DNA from 2 places in the Exiguobacterium sp. s36 genome. Region 2 is predicted to be linked to the other one. Evidence: a T-box and tRNA genes for the amino acid it is inferred to sense, from the RefSeq annotation. Region 2 holds a T-box; the other holds one or more tRNA genes.
What was found. A T-box is a leader RNA that pairs with one kind of tRNA and senses whether it is charged. The one in region 2 lies ahead of KNP95_RS10020 (valine--tRNA ligase), so its partner is inferred to be a tRNA-Val.

Region 1: it has a tRNA-Val gene. The T-box ahead of KNP95_RS10020 (valine--tRNA ligase) is inferred to sense a tRNA for this amino acid. The anticodon was not compared.

The regions. Positions count from the first base shown of each region.
Region 1 covers NZ_JACSLW010000005.1:75,447-82,208, forward strand. The annotation lists gene KNP95_RS11480 (aminopeptidase) at 1-936, shown strand, start outside; gene KNP95_RS11485 (alpha/beta hydrolase) at 978-1,760, opposite strand; gene KNP95_RS11490 (TetR/AcrR family transcriptional regulator) at 1,886-2,464, shown strand; gene KNP95_RS11495 (DMT family transporter) at 2,476-2,805, shown strand; gene KNP95_RS11500 (DMT family transporter) at 2,802-3,116, shown strand; gene KNP95_RS11505 (GNAT family N-acetyltransferase) at 3,184-3,741, shown strand; tRNA gene KNP95_RS11510 (tRNA-Val) at 3,828-3,900, shown strand; gene KNP95_RS11515 (DUF554 domain-containing protein) at 4,059-4,760, shown strand; gene KNP95_RS11520 (pyrroline-5-carboxylate reductase family protein) at 4,800-5,582, opposite strand; gene yidD (membrane protein insertion efficiency factor YidD) at 5,781-6,056, shown strand; gene KNP95_RS11530 (alanine/glycine:cation symporter family protein) at 6,186-6,762, shown strand, end outside.
Region 2 covers NZ_JACSLW010000004.1:59,145-65,906, forward strand. The annotation lists gene KNP95_RS09995 (hypothetical protein) at 1-9, shown strand, start outside; gene KNP95_RS10000 (hypothetical protein) at 6-206, shown strand; gene KNP95_RS10005 (hypothetical protein) at 407-754, opposite strand; gene KNP95_RS10010 (hypothetical protein) at 893-1,240, opposite strand; gene KNP95_RS10015 (hypothetical protein) at 1,259-2,035, opposite strand; gene KNP95_RS10020 (valine--tRNA ligase) at 2,130-4,781, opposite strand; T-box leader at 4,837-5,057, opposite strand; gene hemL (glutamate-1-semialdehyde 2,1-aminomutase) at 5,105-6,409, opposite strand; gene hemB (porphobilinogen synthase) at 6,406-6,762, opposite strand, start outside.

The DNA of each region.
Region 1 (6,762 bases), on a different contig from region 2:
TTCCTATCGATCGTCAGCGACGACCCGGACGCACTGAACGGCGTCGAGTCGTCACGTATCGCGGACTCGAATCGTGCTGCCGGCGTGGCGCTCGCGAAATGGCGCAAATATGTCATGAGCGACAATGTCAGCTGGTCAATCGTCGCTGGCGCTTCGGAAGCATGGGCGAAGAAAGTCTTCCCAGACCGTGAAGACGCCGTACCAGCCCTTTGGAAAGCGATTTTCGAAGCGACGCGCATGGACCAACCGGATGTCGTCGCGGCGTGGGATACGCATGACGCATCGCTCCGTGAACGCGCGACGTTACTCACGAACAAGAAGTACACGAAGCTCCATTACAAAGCACCGGGCACGGAATTGACGATCGGCTTGCCGAAGAAGCACGTCTTCCTTGGCGGCGGCGGTCCGAACATCGACGGTGTCGATTTCATCGCCAACATGCCGACTGAAGAAGTGTTCACGCTCGCCGATAAAGATTCGGTCGAAGGACACGTCTCGAGCACGAAACCGCTCAGCTATAGCGGCAACTTGATCGATGGATTCACGCTCTGGTTCGAAGGCGGGAAAGTCGTGAAAGCGGAAGCGAAACAAGGCCAACAGGCACTCGATGAGTTGTTGAACCTCGATGAAGGGGCGCGTCGTATCGGAGAAGTTGCGCTCGTGCCGGACGACTCACCAATCTCGAACTCGGGTCTCCTTTTCTATAACACGTTGTTCGACGAGAACGCATCATGTCACTTGGCGCTCGGACGCGCCTACTCGACATGTCTCGAAGGCGGACCGCAAATGTCAGCTGAAGAGCTCGCCGAGAACGGTGCGAACGACTCGATGACACACGTCGACTTCATGATCGGCTCGGCCGAGATGAACATCGACGGCGAACTCGAAGACGGTTCACGCGAAGCCATCATGCGTGACGGAAACTGGGTCATTTAATCAAGCAAGAGACGAATCCCTTCGTGGAATTCGTCTCTTTTTTATGTCAATTCATAGAGGAAGGCGAGGGCGTTCGGTAGCCGACGCCGCCACGCGATTTCATTATGGACGGCACCGGGCTCGACCTCATAGCGGAAGGCAATCCCTGTTCGCGCGACCGTCTCGACGAGTTTCGCGTTCGTATAGAGGTAATCCTCGGGCGTGATCGGTCCGCTCGTCTCGTTCGTCCCGATGTCCATATAGAGACGCGCCGTCACATCGGCCTGCTTCACATCCCGAATGAGGGAGTCGAGATTGGCCCAAGCGGCTGTCGAGAGCGAGCCGACGCGCCGGATGGACGGATAGGCCGTCATCATATGGAGCGAGATGACCCCGCCCATCGAGCTGCCCATCACGCCGACGTCGTCCGGGTCGGTCGCGTAGCGTTCATCAATCCACGGCTTCAACTCTTGCATGAGCCAGTCGGCGTAAGCCCGACCTCTCCCGCCGAGCGTGGGCCGTGTCTTGGCGAGTTCCGGTCCAATCCGCCGGTATAGCATCTCATCCTCATAAAACGAATACTCATCGTAGCGGTCGAGCCAGTCCGGGGCACTCGCGATGGCGACGACCATGAGCGGCAATTGCAAGTCCTCGATGTGGCGGTCGATTGACCAACCTTCGCCGATCGTGGCGGTCTTGCCGTCGAACACGTTTTGACCGTCGTGCATATAGAGGACCGGGATCCGCTCGTCAGCCGACACGAAGTCGGGACGATAGACACGGACGATTCGTTTCCGTCCGCGTGTCGTCTCGGTCGGTAACGTAAAGCTGAATTGCTCAAGCATATAAAGCGCTCCTTTCCCATCAACTGTCTCCATTTTGCCGGGTGGAACCGGGGAATGCAATCCGCGCACTTGACTACCTACCGTTCGTTAGGTAAGGTGATGAGAGAGAAAGGGGACGATCTGTGATGAATACGAAACAACGAATCGAACTGGCGGCGCGGCGCCGGTTTGCGCTTGAAGGATATGAAGGCTTGTCGCTCGCCTCGCTCGCTGAGGATGTGGGCATCAAAAAGGCGTCGCTATACGCCCATATCGAAGGGAAAGAACAACTGTTCAAGCAAGTCGTCGAGGACATGGGGAACCGTTATGCACACATCTGGCAGGAGGCACGGGACGCTTCCGTTGACGCTGCGCCGCTCGAGCGGATCGAGGCGATCGTCGAGGCGTTGATTCGCTTCTTTGAAGAAGAGGAGACATGGATGCTGACGAAGCGGATGTTGCTCGTCCCACCGCCCGAGTTGCGATCATTCATCGAGACGACGCTCGGTTCGGTCGAGACGGAACTGCAAGCGTTCGAGAAAGAACAGTTTCGATTGGCGATAGAGCAAGGGGCCTTACCCGAACAGTCACTCGAGGACGTGTATGACGCGTACTATTGTTTTCTAGACGGGGCGCTCATCTCGCTCTTCACGCTCGAGACGAATCGCGTCAAGCGGCAACAGGCCGCATTCACAATCTATAAGAAAGGAGTCGGATGGACATGAAACAAGATCAAATGGCCTGGGTTTGGCTTATTCTCGCCGGCCTGCTTGAAATCGTCTGGGCCACGACGATGAAACTGTCGAACGGCTTCACGGTGCTCGGTCCGAGCGTGGTGACCGTTCTCTTATTAGTTGTGAGCTTTGGATTGTTGGCGATGTCGTTCCGGACGTTACCGGCCGGGACCGGTTATGCAGTGTTCACCGGCATCGGGGCCGTCGGAACGGTCATCGTTGGTGCGGTCTTGTTTGATGAGGCACTGACCGGGATGAAGCTCGTCTTGATCGCGACGCTCCTCATCGGTGTGATTGGATTGAAACAAGTGACTGGAGGGGAATCGGCATGAGTTGGGTATTTTTGATTGGCGCGGGTCTTGCCGAGATGATGGCCGTCTTCTTTATGGGGAAATCGAAAGGGTATCAAATATTTAAATGGTCTGCGCTATCTGTCGGAACGTTTGCCGTAAGTTTTTATTTATTGTCGCGCTCCCTTGAGACACTACCGCTCGGATTAGCGTATTCGATTTGGGTCGGGATTGGGGCGGCTGGTGGGGTCGTGCTCGGCATGCTGTATTTGAACGAATCACGAGACCGGTGGCGCATCTTCTTCCTCTTGCTCATTATCGGGAGCGTCATCGGACTAAAAGTTGTCGCCTAATCAGGATTGAATCGGAATAAAAACGGGAATTGAATAGTTCAGACTGTGAACGAAAGGGGCGGGGAAGATGAATCTTGTCAAACTGCAATCCGAACGTCTGCGACTTGAACCTTACACAATCGCCGATTTCTATTTCGTAAAATCGTTACTCCAAGATCCGCGGGTGATGCGCTTCATTAGCCAAGATGGGAAACCATATACGGATGAACAGACGATTGAATGGTTCGAGCGACAGTTGGCCCGCTATCAGACGGGTCGTCAAACGGGATTGCTCAAATTGATGACACATGAGAGTGACGAGCCGATTGGACATGCCGGCACGCTGTTGCATGAACTCGATGGGACGATTGAACTTGAAGTCGGATATTGGTTGGCGCCGAAGCATTGGCATATGGGCTACGGGCGTGAGGCAGCGGCGCGTCTCATGCGTTACGCGTTTGAGACCGGAGAAAAGGAGATCATCTCCTTGATTCATCCGGATAACGTCCCGTCGCAACGAGTCGCGAAGGCGAACGGACTGCATTGGGATCGAGACACCGAATATGAAGGCATGCTCGTCTCGGTATATGCCGGTGATTTAGAGCGGTTGTGCCGCCATATGAAACGGGAAGAAATGACGCGCTAAAAAAACTAAAAAAAGTTTTAAAAAACAGTTGCCAAGGCATTAGTTTCTTGATATATTAATAGTGTCCTTAAGAGAGGACACGACCTGATTCTGTAGCTCAGCTGGGAGAGCGCTACCTTGACAGGGTAGAGGTCGCTGGTTCGAGCCCAGTCAGAATCACTTGGGTGCCAAACCCGATGCGAAACCCATAGGAACGTGGGTTTCCGCGACGCCACTTCTTGCGAGAAGTGGCTTTTTTTTGTTTTTCTTTCAATTGACAGTCTACATAAACAGTTGGTATATTCCTCTCAATACATACAGAAACGGGGAATTATCCAATGGTCTTAACCGGAACACTCGTCAACGCGGCGTTGATCGTGATTGGCACATTGCTTGGACTTTTGTTTCACCGCATCCCCGAAAGAATGAAAGAGACGGTCACCGCAGCCATCGGTCTCGCCGTCGTTTTGCTTGGCGTTCAGATGGGGATGAAGAGTGAGAACTTTTTAATCGTTATTGGCAGCCTCGTCATCGGGGCCGCACTCGGTGAATGGTGGAAGCTCGATGAGAAGTTGAACGAGGTCGGCTATCAGTTGGAACGCCGACTCGGCGGCAAGAGCAAATCGAGTATCGCCGAAGGGTTCATCACGGCGACTCTCATCTTCGTCATCGGGGCGATGGCCGTCATCGGTGCGCTCGACAGCGGATTGCGCGGGGATCATGACGTGTTGTACACGAAAGGGTTGATTGATGGCTTCACGGCACTCGTGCTCAGCTCGACGCTCGGCATCGGCGTCATGTTCTCGGCCGTACCGGTGCTCTTATATCAAGGGGCAATCGCTTTGCTCGCCATCCAAATCATGAAGTTCATCCCGGAGTCACTCATGGATGATTTCATTTTGGAGATGACAGCGACTGGTGGTGTCATGATTGTTGCGATCGGATTGAACTTAGTCGGCATCACGCGGATTCGCGTCGCAAACCTATTGCCGGGAATCTTGATGGTCGCGGTCATCGTCTCCATCTTACATATCGTCTAATCAAAAAATCCGAGAAACGCGATGCGTCTCTCGGATTTTTTAGTTCTTCGGTTGTTCGACTTCTTCTTTCGCACTTTCGCGAAGGGCCGAGGCCATAACGTCCGCTAAATTGCGCGAGCGGAGCACGCCGACACCGCGGTCGGTCGGACCGTCTGGCGCGGCCACATCCGCAATCAAGTCGTTCGTTGGTCGTGTCTCGTGAAGCAACAGTTCGGCCGATCCTTTCATCGCCTGGGCAACGATTTGGCGTGCCGTCGTTTCATCGAAACCGGCATCGGTTAAGACGGGTGTCATCGAACCGACGATCTCATAAAAGAAAGCCGGGCTACATCCAGCGGCAGCCATGAAGGCGGACATCGTCTTCGCATCCGTCACGGCCGTCCGGCCAACGCGTTCAAACAGCGCCGTCGCGGTCGTGCGAACGACATCATCCGTCTCAGGGCCGAACCAGAGTCCGGTCATCCCGCTCTGGTAAGCGACTGGGGTATTCGGCATCGCACAGACGGCCGGAAGACCTGACGCCTCCTCAAGCTCGCTCGGCTCGATGTGGGCTGCCACGGAGACGAGGAGCGGGGTGCTCCACGTTTTCGATTGCACATAAGGAATGACCCCGTCCGGTTGCATCGCGAGGACGACGATGTCATACGCGTTGACATCCTCTTCGTCAACGATTTGCACACCGAGCTCGGCCTGCAATGCTGTCAAACGGTTACGGTCACTCCGGTTCGTCATCGTGATTTGTTCAGGCGACACGCCTGAGGCAAGCCATCCGCGTACGAGTGACTCACTCATCGATCCTGCACCTACCATTAAAATATTCATTCTCGTCACCTCTTCATATAGATTCGGTCGTATACATGTTGCTTATCATAACAAATGATTCGGTAAATAGCGCCCATCGTGCTCAAATTGTAAAACAAAGGAAAAAAAGATGTGCGGTTTGTCATTCGATTGTCGCATACGTCATAGATGACAAGTTTGCTACTTCGAGCTATTATGGCTGTAATTAAACTGGAGGCGATGAGAGTGAAACGAGTGTTAGTGCGGGGGATTCAAGGGTATCAACGGTTCATCTCGCCGTTGAAACCACCGACTTGCCGCTTTTATCCGACGTGTTCCCACTATGGAATCGAGGCGATTGAAAAGCATGGTGCCCTCAAAGGCGGGTATTTGACGACACGCCGCTTAATGCGGTGCCAACCGTTCCATTCGGGCGGACTCGACTACGTGCCGGACGAATTTGATTGGCGCGCCCCTTTACAACGCGAAAAACCCCCTTCTCAGCGAGACGTCTAAGCGGCGACTCGCTGTTTTAGATACAGCATCAAAATCGTATCTTTGTTTTATTACAATACTTTTGACAATCTTCTAAGTATTCTGAAAAAATAGAGATGTACGATTACATAAGGGGAAGGGGAATTCAATATGAGTGAATCGTTCAGTGAACTCATCGGTACGATTTCGAACTTTGTGTGGGGACCACCGTTATTGATTTTGCTTGTGGGGACAGGCATCTACTTGACGGTACGGCTCGGGGGACTTCAAGTCACGAAGTTGCCGTACGCATTGAAGCTCGCGTTTTCTAAAAACCAAGACAAATCATCGAAAGGGGATATCAGTCACTTCCAAGCGCTCATGACGGCGCTCGCAGCTACCGTCGGTACGGGGAATATCGTCGGGGTTGCGACCGCGGTCGTGCTCGGGGGACCGGGTGCGATCGTCTGGATGTGGGTATCCGGATTCTTCGGAATGGCGACGAAATACGCCGAAGCCGTGCTCGCCGTGAAATATCGGGTGACCGATGAACGCGGACAAATGGCTGGGGGGCCAATGTATTATTTAGAACGTGGCTTGAAGCAACGTTGGCTCGCTGTCGCATTCGCAGGATTCGCCTCGCTCGCCGCATTTGGAATTGGAAACGGGGTGCAGACGAACTCGGTCGCGATGGCGCTCAAGACGACCTTTGACGTGCCGTTGTATGTCTCCGGTATCTTGATTATGA
Region 2 (6,762 bases):
TCGAAATGAAGATGACTATCTTGCTCATGGCAATCATCGTCTTATCCACGTCCTATCTCGTCTACAGTTTTTATCTGTCATTTACGGGTCAGCCGATTCAGCCGCAAGTAACTGGACTCGCAATCGGCGTCCTGCTCACGTCCTCGTATTTCGTGACAACCGGTCGTCTTCCGTTTTGGACAGAACCGGAGGAAGAAGACGTATGAAGGTTCTTTATTCCGTCTTGGTAGGATTCGGAAGCATCCTTTATGTCGTCTATGCCATGCACCTATTCCGCATTGGTTATCCTCAACCGCTCCTCTTGCATGTTTTGTTTGCCGCCACTGTATTTGGCATAATCTACATCGAACGCAAACGAAACCCCGAACATCGATGACGATGCTCGGGGTTGTTCTTTTCTATAGACTCATAGTCCGAAATGAATCATGTCCTTCTTGTCTACTTGGGCTTGTGTGATTTTGGAAATAAGTCGATTCAGTTGTTCCGACTCATGCGTGTACATCATCGCTTTGACGACTTGATAGAACAGCGCCAGTGACTCATATGGAATGAGCGTGATCCCGCATTCGTCTAATCCGAATCCAGGACGGTCATAGGAGTGGAAATACGTGCGCATCTCGTTCAGCTCCTCGATAAACTCATCCACCCACTCCCCATCCACCGAGACACAATCGAAGTGTTCAGGTGTATACGTATCATATGATGATTGACGATTTGTTGAATCCAATACACCGAATTCGTGCGTGTATGGCATGGCCATCCCTCCCTGTAAAAATATGTACACTTTAAATACCTTCATCGACTTAACCAAGTTTCGACCTACGTTCCTAACACGCATTCTCAATGAGAGTCTATGTAACGAATGGCAATGTATAATTATTTTCTTAGTCCGTTAAATCCCAAAATGAACCAAGTCTTTGCCTTCGCGTTCGGCTTGAATGATGAGACTCGCCAAATCGCTCAACTCTTCTGAACGATGGAATACACGTGACTGCGTGACGATGTCATAAAACATCGATAACGATTCGTTTGGGATGAGGGTAATTCCGTAATAATCCAGACCGAGATCAGGACGATGATACGAATGAAAATAGGTCCGCATAATCGAGCACGCTTCCATAAGCTCTTGGATAAAATCATCATCAACCTCAGTGTAGCCATTATAATCTGGATTACGTGTAGGTGCTTTCAATGTTCGTTCCCATAAATCAAATTCGTGCACTGGCAAATTAGAACTCATCCTTTCGCCTGCTTCAATTTATTCTTTAATTGGAAAATCCACCGACCACGCCTCCGGTAGCGAGTCCGAAAGGTCGAGCAACACCTCTTCCGACACATTGCCCGTCACGACGATGAGCTTGCCCTGGTCTACGTAAAACAAGCCGTTCCCTTCCGGTTGATTCAAGCGATACCGCTCATTTGAATCGTCTCGCCGGTCAATCAATTCTCCGTCTGCCACACTGGACGCATCGGTCACTAAAATCGTGATGCATTGCGTCTCATCATACAACGTCCACATCTCCACCGGCCGCTCGAGCTGACTCATCTCGAAGTTGGCGACAAACAGCTCTTCTTCAGGCAAGTCCAACCCGTGTCGGACTTTTTCGGCCGCCTCGGGAATCGTAAAGTTTTGAATCCCGTGCAACCCCCACTCCTCGTCCCGTGAATAGTTGAATACGCCGAACGAATCGTCGCGGTTTGGTAACTTAATGGCAATGAGCCCGAGATCATCGATGACGGTTTCATAGATTACACCGTCTTTCGATGGTCGCTCGGACGTGCCATCTGTATATTGAAGCGTGTATTGGGACGTGACCGCATCGACTAGTCGAACGGTCCCTTTCGGCACGTCCTCAATCATCGAGCCGAACACTTCTTTGTCCGTCGTTACGGGAATATCCTTGGAAGACGTCTCTTCTGCACTTTCATTAATTGTCACTCCTGATTCCGTCGGTTCGATCGGTTCAGCTCGTTCCGCCACACACCCACTCAGTCCCATCACTGCCAAACTTAACATCATTCCGATTCGTCTCATGTCACACCACCTTTATATCGTCTCCTCTCCTAAATTCCACCAAACGACAAAAAAACCTTCTTCGGAGAACAAGTCTCCAAAGAAGGTTGATTCATTATTTACGCAACTCTTCCAAACGCGCACGGACTGCGTCACGTTTGTCGAGGTAGTCTTTCTCTTTCGCCTTCTCTTCGTCGATGACGTGAGCCGGTGCCTTGCCAGTGAAGCCTGGGTTGCCGAGTTTCTTCTGAACGCGCTCGACTTCCTTCTCGTACTTCGCCACTTCTTTTTCAAGACGGGCGATTTCTTCCTCAAAGTTGATGAGGTCAGCGAGTGGGATGAACAGTTCCGCACCCGTCATGATGGCTGACATCGACTTATCAGGAGCCGTCAAGCCACGTCCGATTTCGAGCTCGGTCGCGTTCGTGAACTTGCCGATTGTCGTTTCGTTCGCGCTCAAGTAATCTTGTGTCGCCTCATCCGACGTCGAGATGAAGAGCTGAATCGGTTTCGACATTGGGGCGTTCACTTCCGAACGGATGTTACGGACCGAACGGATGACGTTCATGACCGCTTCGAACGCTGGTACCGAGTCCGCGAAGTGGAGCTCGTCGCGGCGTGTCGGGTAGCACGCACGGACAATCGAGTCGCCTTCGTGCGGCAAGTGCTGCCAGATTTCCTCTGTGAGGAACGGCATGAACGGATGCATGAGACGCATGATTGAGTCGAGCGTGTACGCGAGCACTGAACGCGTCGTCGCTTTCGCAGCCTCGTCCTCACCGTAGAGCGTGAGTTTCGCCATCTCGATGTACCAGTTACAGAACTCTTCCCAGATGAAGTTGTACAAGTAACGGCCGGCTTCGCCGAACTCATACTTGTCGACGAGACGTGTCACTTGGTCGATTGTGTCGTTCAAGCGAGTGAGAATCCACTTGTCAGCGAGCGTCTTCTCACCTGACAAATCGATCTCCTCATACTTCATGCCGTCCATGTTCATAAGGGCGAAACGGCTCGCGTTCCAAATCTTGTTCGCGAAGTTCCATGTCGATTCGATTTTCTCCCAATAGAAACGAAGGTCGTTCCCTGGTGTCGATCCCGTAAGGAGGAACCAGCGGAGCGAGTCCGCGCCGTATTGGTCGATGACTTCCATCGGGTCGACGCCGTTACCGAGCGACTTCGACATCTTGCGGCCTTCCGAGTCGCGGATGAGACCGTGGATGAGCACGTCGTTGAACGGCTGCTTCCCAGTGAACTCGAGCGATTGGAAAATCATGCGCGATACCCAGAAGAAGATGATATCGTAACCCGTGACGAGCGCGCTCGTCGGGAAGTAACGTTTGAAGTCTGCTGAGTCCGTGTCCGGCCAGCCCATCGTCGAGAACGGCCAGAGCGCTGACGAGAACCATGTGTCGAGCACGTCCTCATCTTGGTGCCAGTTCTCACTGTCCGCCGGTGCTTCTTTGCCTACATAAATCTCACCTGTCTCGTTGTGGTACCACGCCGGGATGCGGTGGCCCCACCAGAGTTGGCGGCTGATACACCAATCGCGGATGTTCTCCATCCAGCGGAGGTATGTGCCTTCAAACCGCTCAGGGACGAAATTGACTTTCGTGTCATCATGTCCTTGTGCTTCGAGCGCTGCTTTCGCGAGCGGCTCCATGTCGACGAACCACTGTTTCGAAAGATACGGCTCGATGACCGCGCCTGAACGTTCCGAGTGACCGACCGAGTGCGTGTGCGGCTCGATTTTGACGAGCGTGCCGTCTGCTTCTAGGTCTTTGACGAGTTGCTTGCGGCATTCGAAACGGTCGAGCCCTTCGTACTTGCCAGCATTCTCGTTCATCTTGCCGCCTTCGTCCATGACGAGGATGCGCGGGAGCTCGTGGCGGTTCCCGATCTCGAAGTCGTTCGGGTCGTGCGCCGGTGTGATCTTGACGCAACCTGTACCGAACTCCATGTCGACGTAGTCGTCAGCGACGATCGGAATCTCGCGGTTCATGACCGGAAGCATGATCGTCTTGCCGACGAGGTGCGCGTAACGCTCATCTTTCGGGTTAACGGCAACGGCCGTATCGCCGAGCATCGTCTCCGGACGCGTCGTCGCGATCTCGATGTGGCCTGAGCCATCAGCGAGCGGGTATTTCATGTGATAGAACGCGCCTTCGACTTCTTGATAGATTACTTCGATATCCGAAACGGCCGTCTTTTGCGCCGGGTCCCAGTTGACGATATATTCGCCGCGGTAAATCAAGCCTTTCTCATAGAGGCGGACGAACACTTCCTGGACCGCTTTCGAGAGTCCTTCGTCGAGCGTGAAGCGCTCACGTGAGTAGTCGAGACCGAGGCCAAGTTTTGACCATTGGGCACGGATCGTATCGGCGTACTCGTCTTTCCATTCCCACGTCTTCTCGAGGAACTTCTCGCGTCCGAGGTCATAGCGCATAATGCCGTCCTCACGGAGCTTCTGTTCGACTTTCGCTTGTGTCGCGATCCCGGCGTGGTCCATCCCTGGGAGCCAGAGGACGTCATAGCCTTGCATGCGCTTGAGGCGCGTCAATAAGTCTTGGAGCGTCGTGTCCCACGCGTGTCCGAGGTGAAGTTTCCCTGTTACGTTCGGTGGCGGGATGACGATCGTGTACGGCTGTTTTGAATCGTCCTCGTCTGCTTTGAATACGTCGTTCTCTAACCAGTAGTCATACCATTTCGCTTCCGTCGCACTTGGATCGTACTTCGTCGGCATGGTGATTTCGTTTGTCTCGTTGGCCATATGCCCAACCTCCTCTAATAATGTGGACAAAAAAACGGCTACTCTCGTCCTTAACGCTAAGGACGAAAGAAGCCGTATCTTCCGCGGTACCACCTTAGTTCGCCAACAGGTGGCGCCCTCAAAATCGAATAACGGTCGATGGACCGGACCTTCCTACTTCGTTCAAAAGGTCAGCTCCGAGGCGACTTCCGCACCATCCTTCGCGGCCTCGCACCAAGCGGCCGCGTCTCTGAAAAAGGATGTTGATTGCGTACTATTCCTCATCGTAGCTTTTGTTCGTATCTGTTAAACAATTGTAGCGACAGAAGCTGTTTCCGTCAAGATTACAATGAAAACTCTTGTTGCAGCTCTTTGAACGTCGCGTCGACCGCTGCGAGCGTCAAGTCGATATCTTCGTCCGTGTGAACGGTCGAGAGGAACAATCCTTCGAACTGTGACGGTGGCAAGAACACGCCGCGCGCCGCCATCTTCTGATAGTAAGCACGGAACAAGTCGAGGTTCGCCGTCTTCGCCTTCTCGAAGTTCGTCACTTTCTCGTTCGTGAAGAAGAATCCGAACATCGAGCCGGCCCGGTTCGTGTCGTGCGGGATGTTATACTTCTCGGCCGCTTTCGTATAGCCTTCAGCGAGACGGTCCGCTTTGCGTTCGAACTCGGCGTAGTGCTCAGGCTTGAGTTGCGACAAGGTCGTGTAGCCGGCGATCATCGCGAGCGGGTTCCCTGAGAGCGTCCCTGCCTGGTAAATCGGTCCTTGTGGCGCGATTTGTTCCATAATCTCGCGTTTCCCGCCGTAGGCACCGACCGGAAGGCCGCCGCCGATGACTTTCCCGAGGCACGTCAAGTCCGGCGTCACGCCAAAGTAGCCTTGGGCACAGTTATAGCCGACCCGGAATCCGGTCATGACCTCGTCAAAGATGAGGAGTGAGCCATACTGTTCTGTGATCTCGCGGAGTCCTTCAAGGAATCCAGGTTGCGGTGGCACGAAGCCCATGTTGCCGGCCGCCGGTTCGACGATGACACCAGCGATATCGTCGCCGAACTTCTCGAAGGCGATGCGGAGGGCATCCAAATCGTTATATGGCACCGTGAGTGTCTGGCTCGCCAAGTCTTTCGGCACGCCCGGTGAGTCCGGGAGACCGAGTGTCGCGACGCCTGATCCGGCTTTGATGAGGAGCGAGTCGCCGTGACCGTGGTAGCAGCCTTCGAACTTCAAGATTTTCGTCTTGCCCGTGTAGCCGCGTGCGAGGCGGAGTGCCGCCATCGTCGCTTCCGTACCCGAGTTGACCATGCGCACCATCTCGATTGATGGGACGCGCTCGATGACGAGCTCGGCCATTTTTGTTTCGAGCTCGGTCGGTGTCCCGAACGTCCAGCCTTTCTCGGCTTGCTCTTGAATCGCCTTCGTGACGACAGGGTCGCGGTGGCCGAGGATGAGTGGTCCCCATGAGAGGACGTAATCGATATATTCGTTGCCATCGATATCGTAGACGCGTGAGCCTTCACCGCGTTCAGCGAAGATTGGCGTCATGCCGACTGATTTATAGGCACGGACCGGGCTGTTCACCCCGCCCGGCATGAGCGGACGTGCTTGTTCGAACGCCACTTCTGAGCGTGTTTGTTTGTAGGTCATGCGTAGTCTCCTTCCAAATAGCGACAGACGTCTTTTGCGAAATATGTGACGATGAGGTCCGCACCGGCCCGTTTGAAGCCGACCATCGTCTCCATGACGATGCGTTGCTCATCGACCCAGTCGTTCAAAGCAGCCGCTTTGACCATGGCGTACTCTCCGCTCACGTTATACGCCACGATCGGCATATCGAGCGAATCGCGCATGTCACGGATGATGTCCATGAACGCGAGCGCTGGTTTGACGATCATGAAGTCGGCGCCTTGCTCGACGTCCGATTGTGATTCGCGGAACGCTTCACGGCGGTTGGCCGGGTCCATCTGATAGCCTTTGCGGTCGCCTTCACCAGGTGCCGA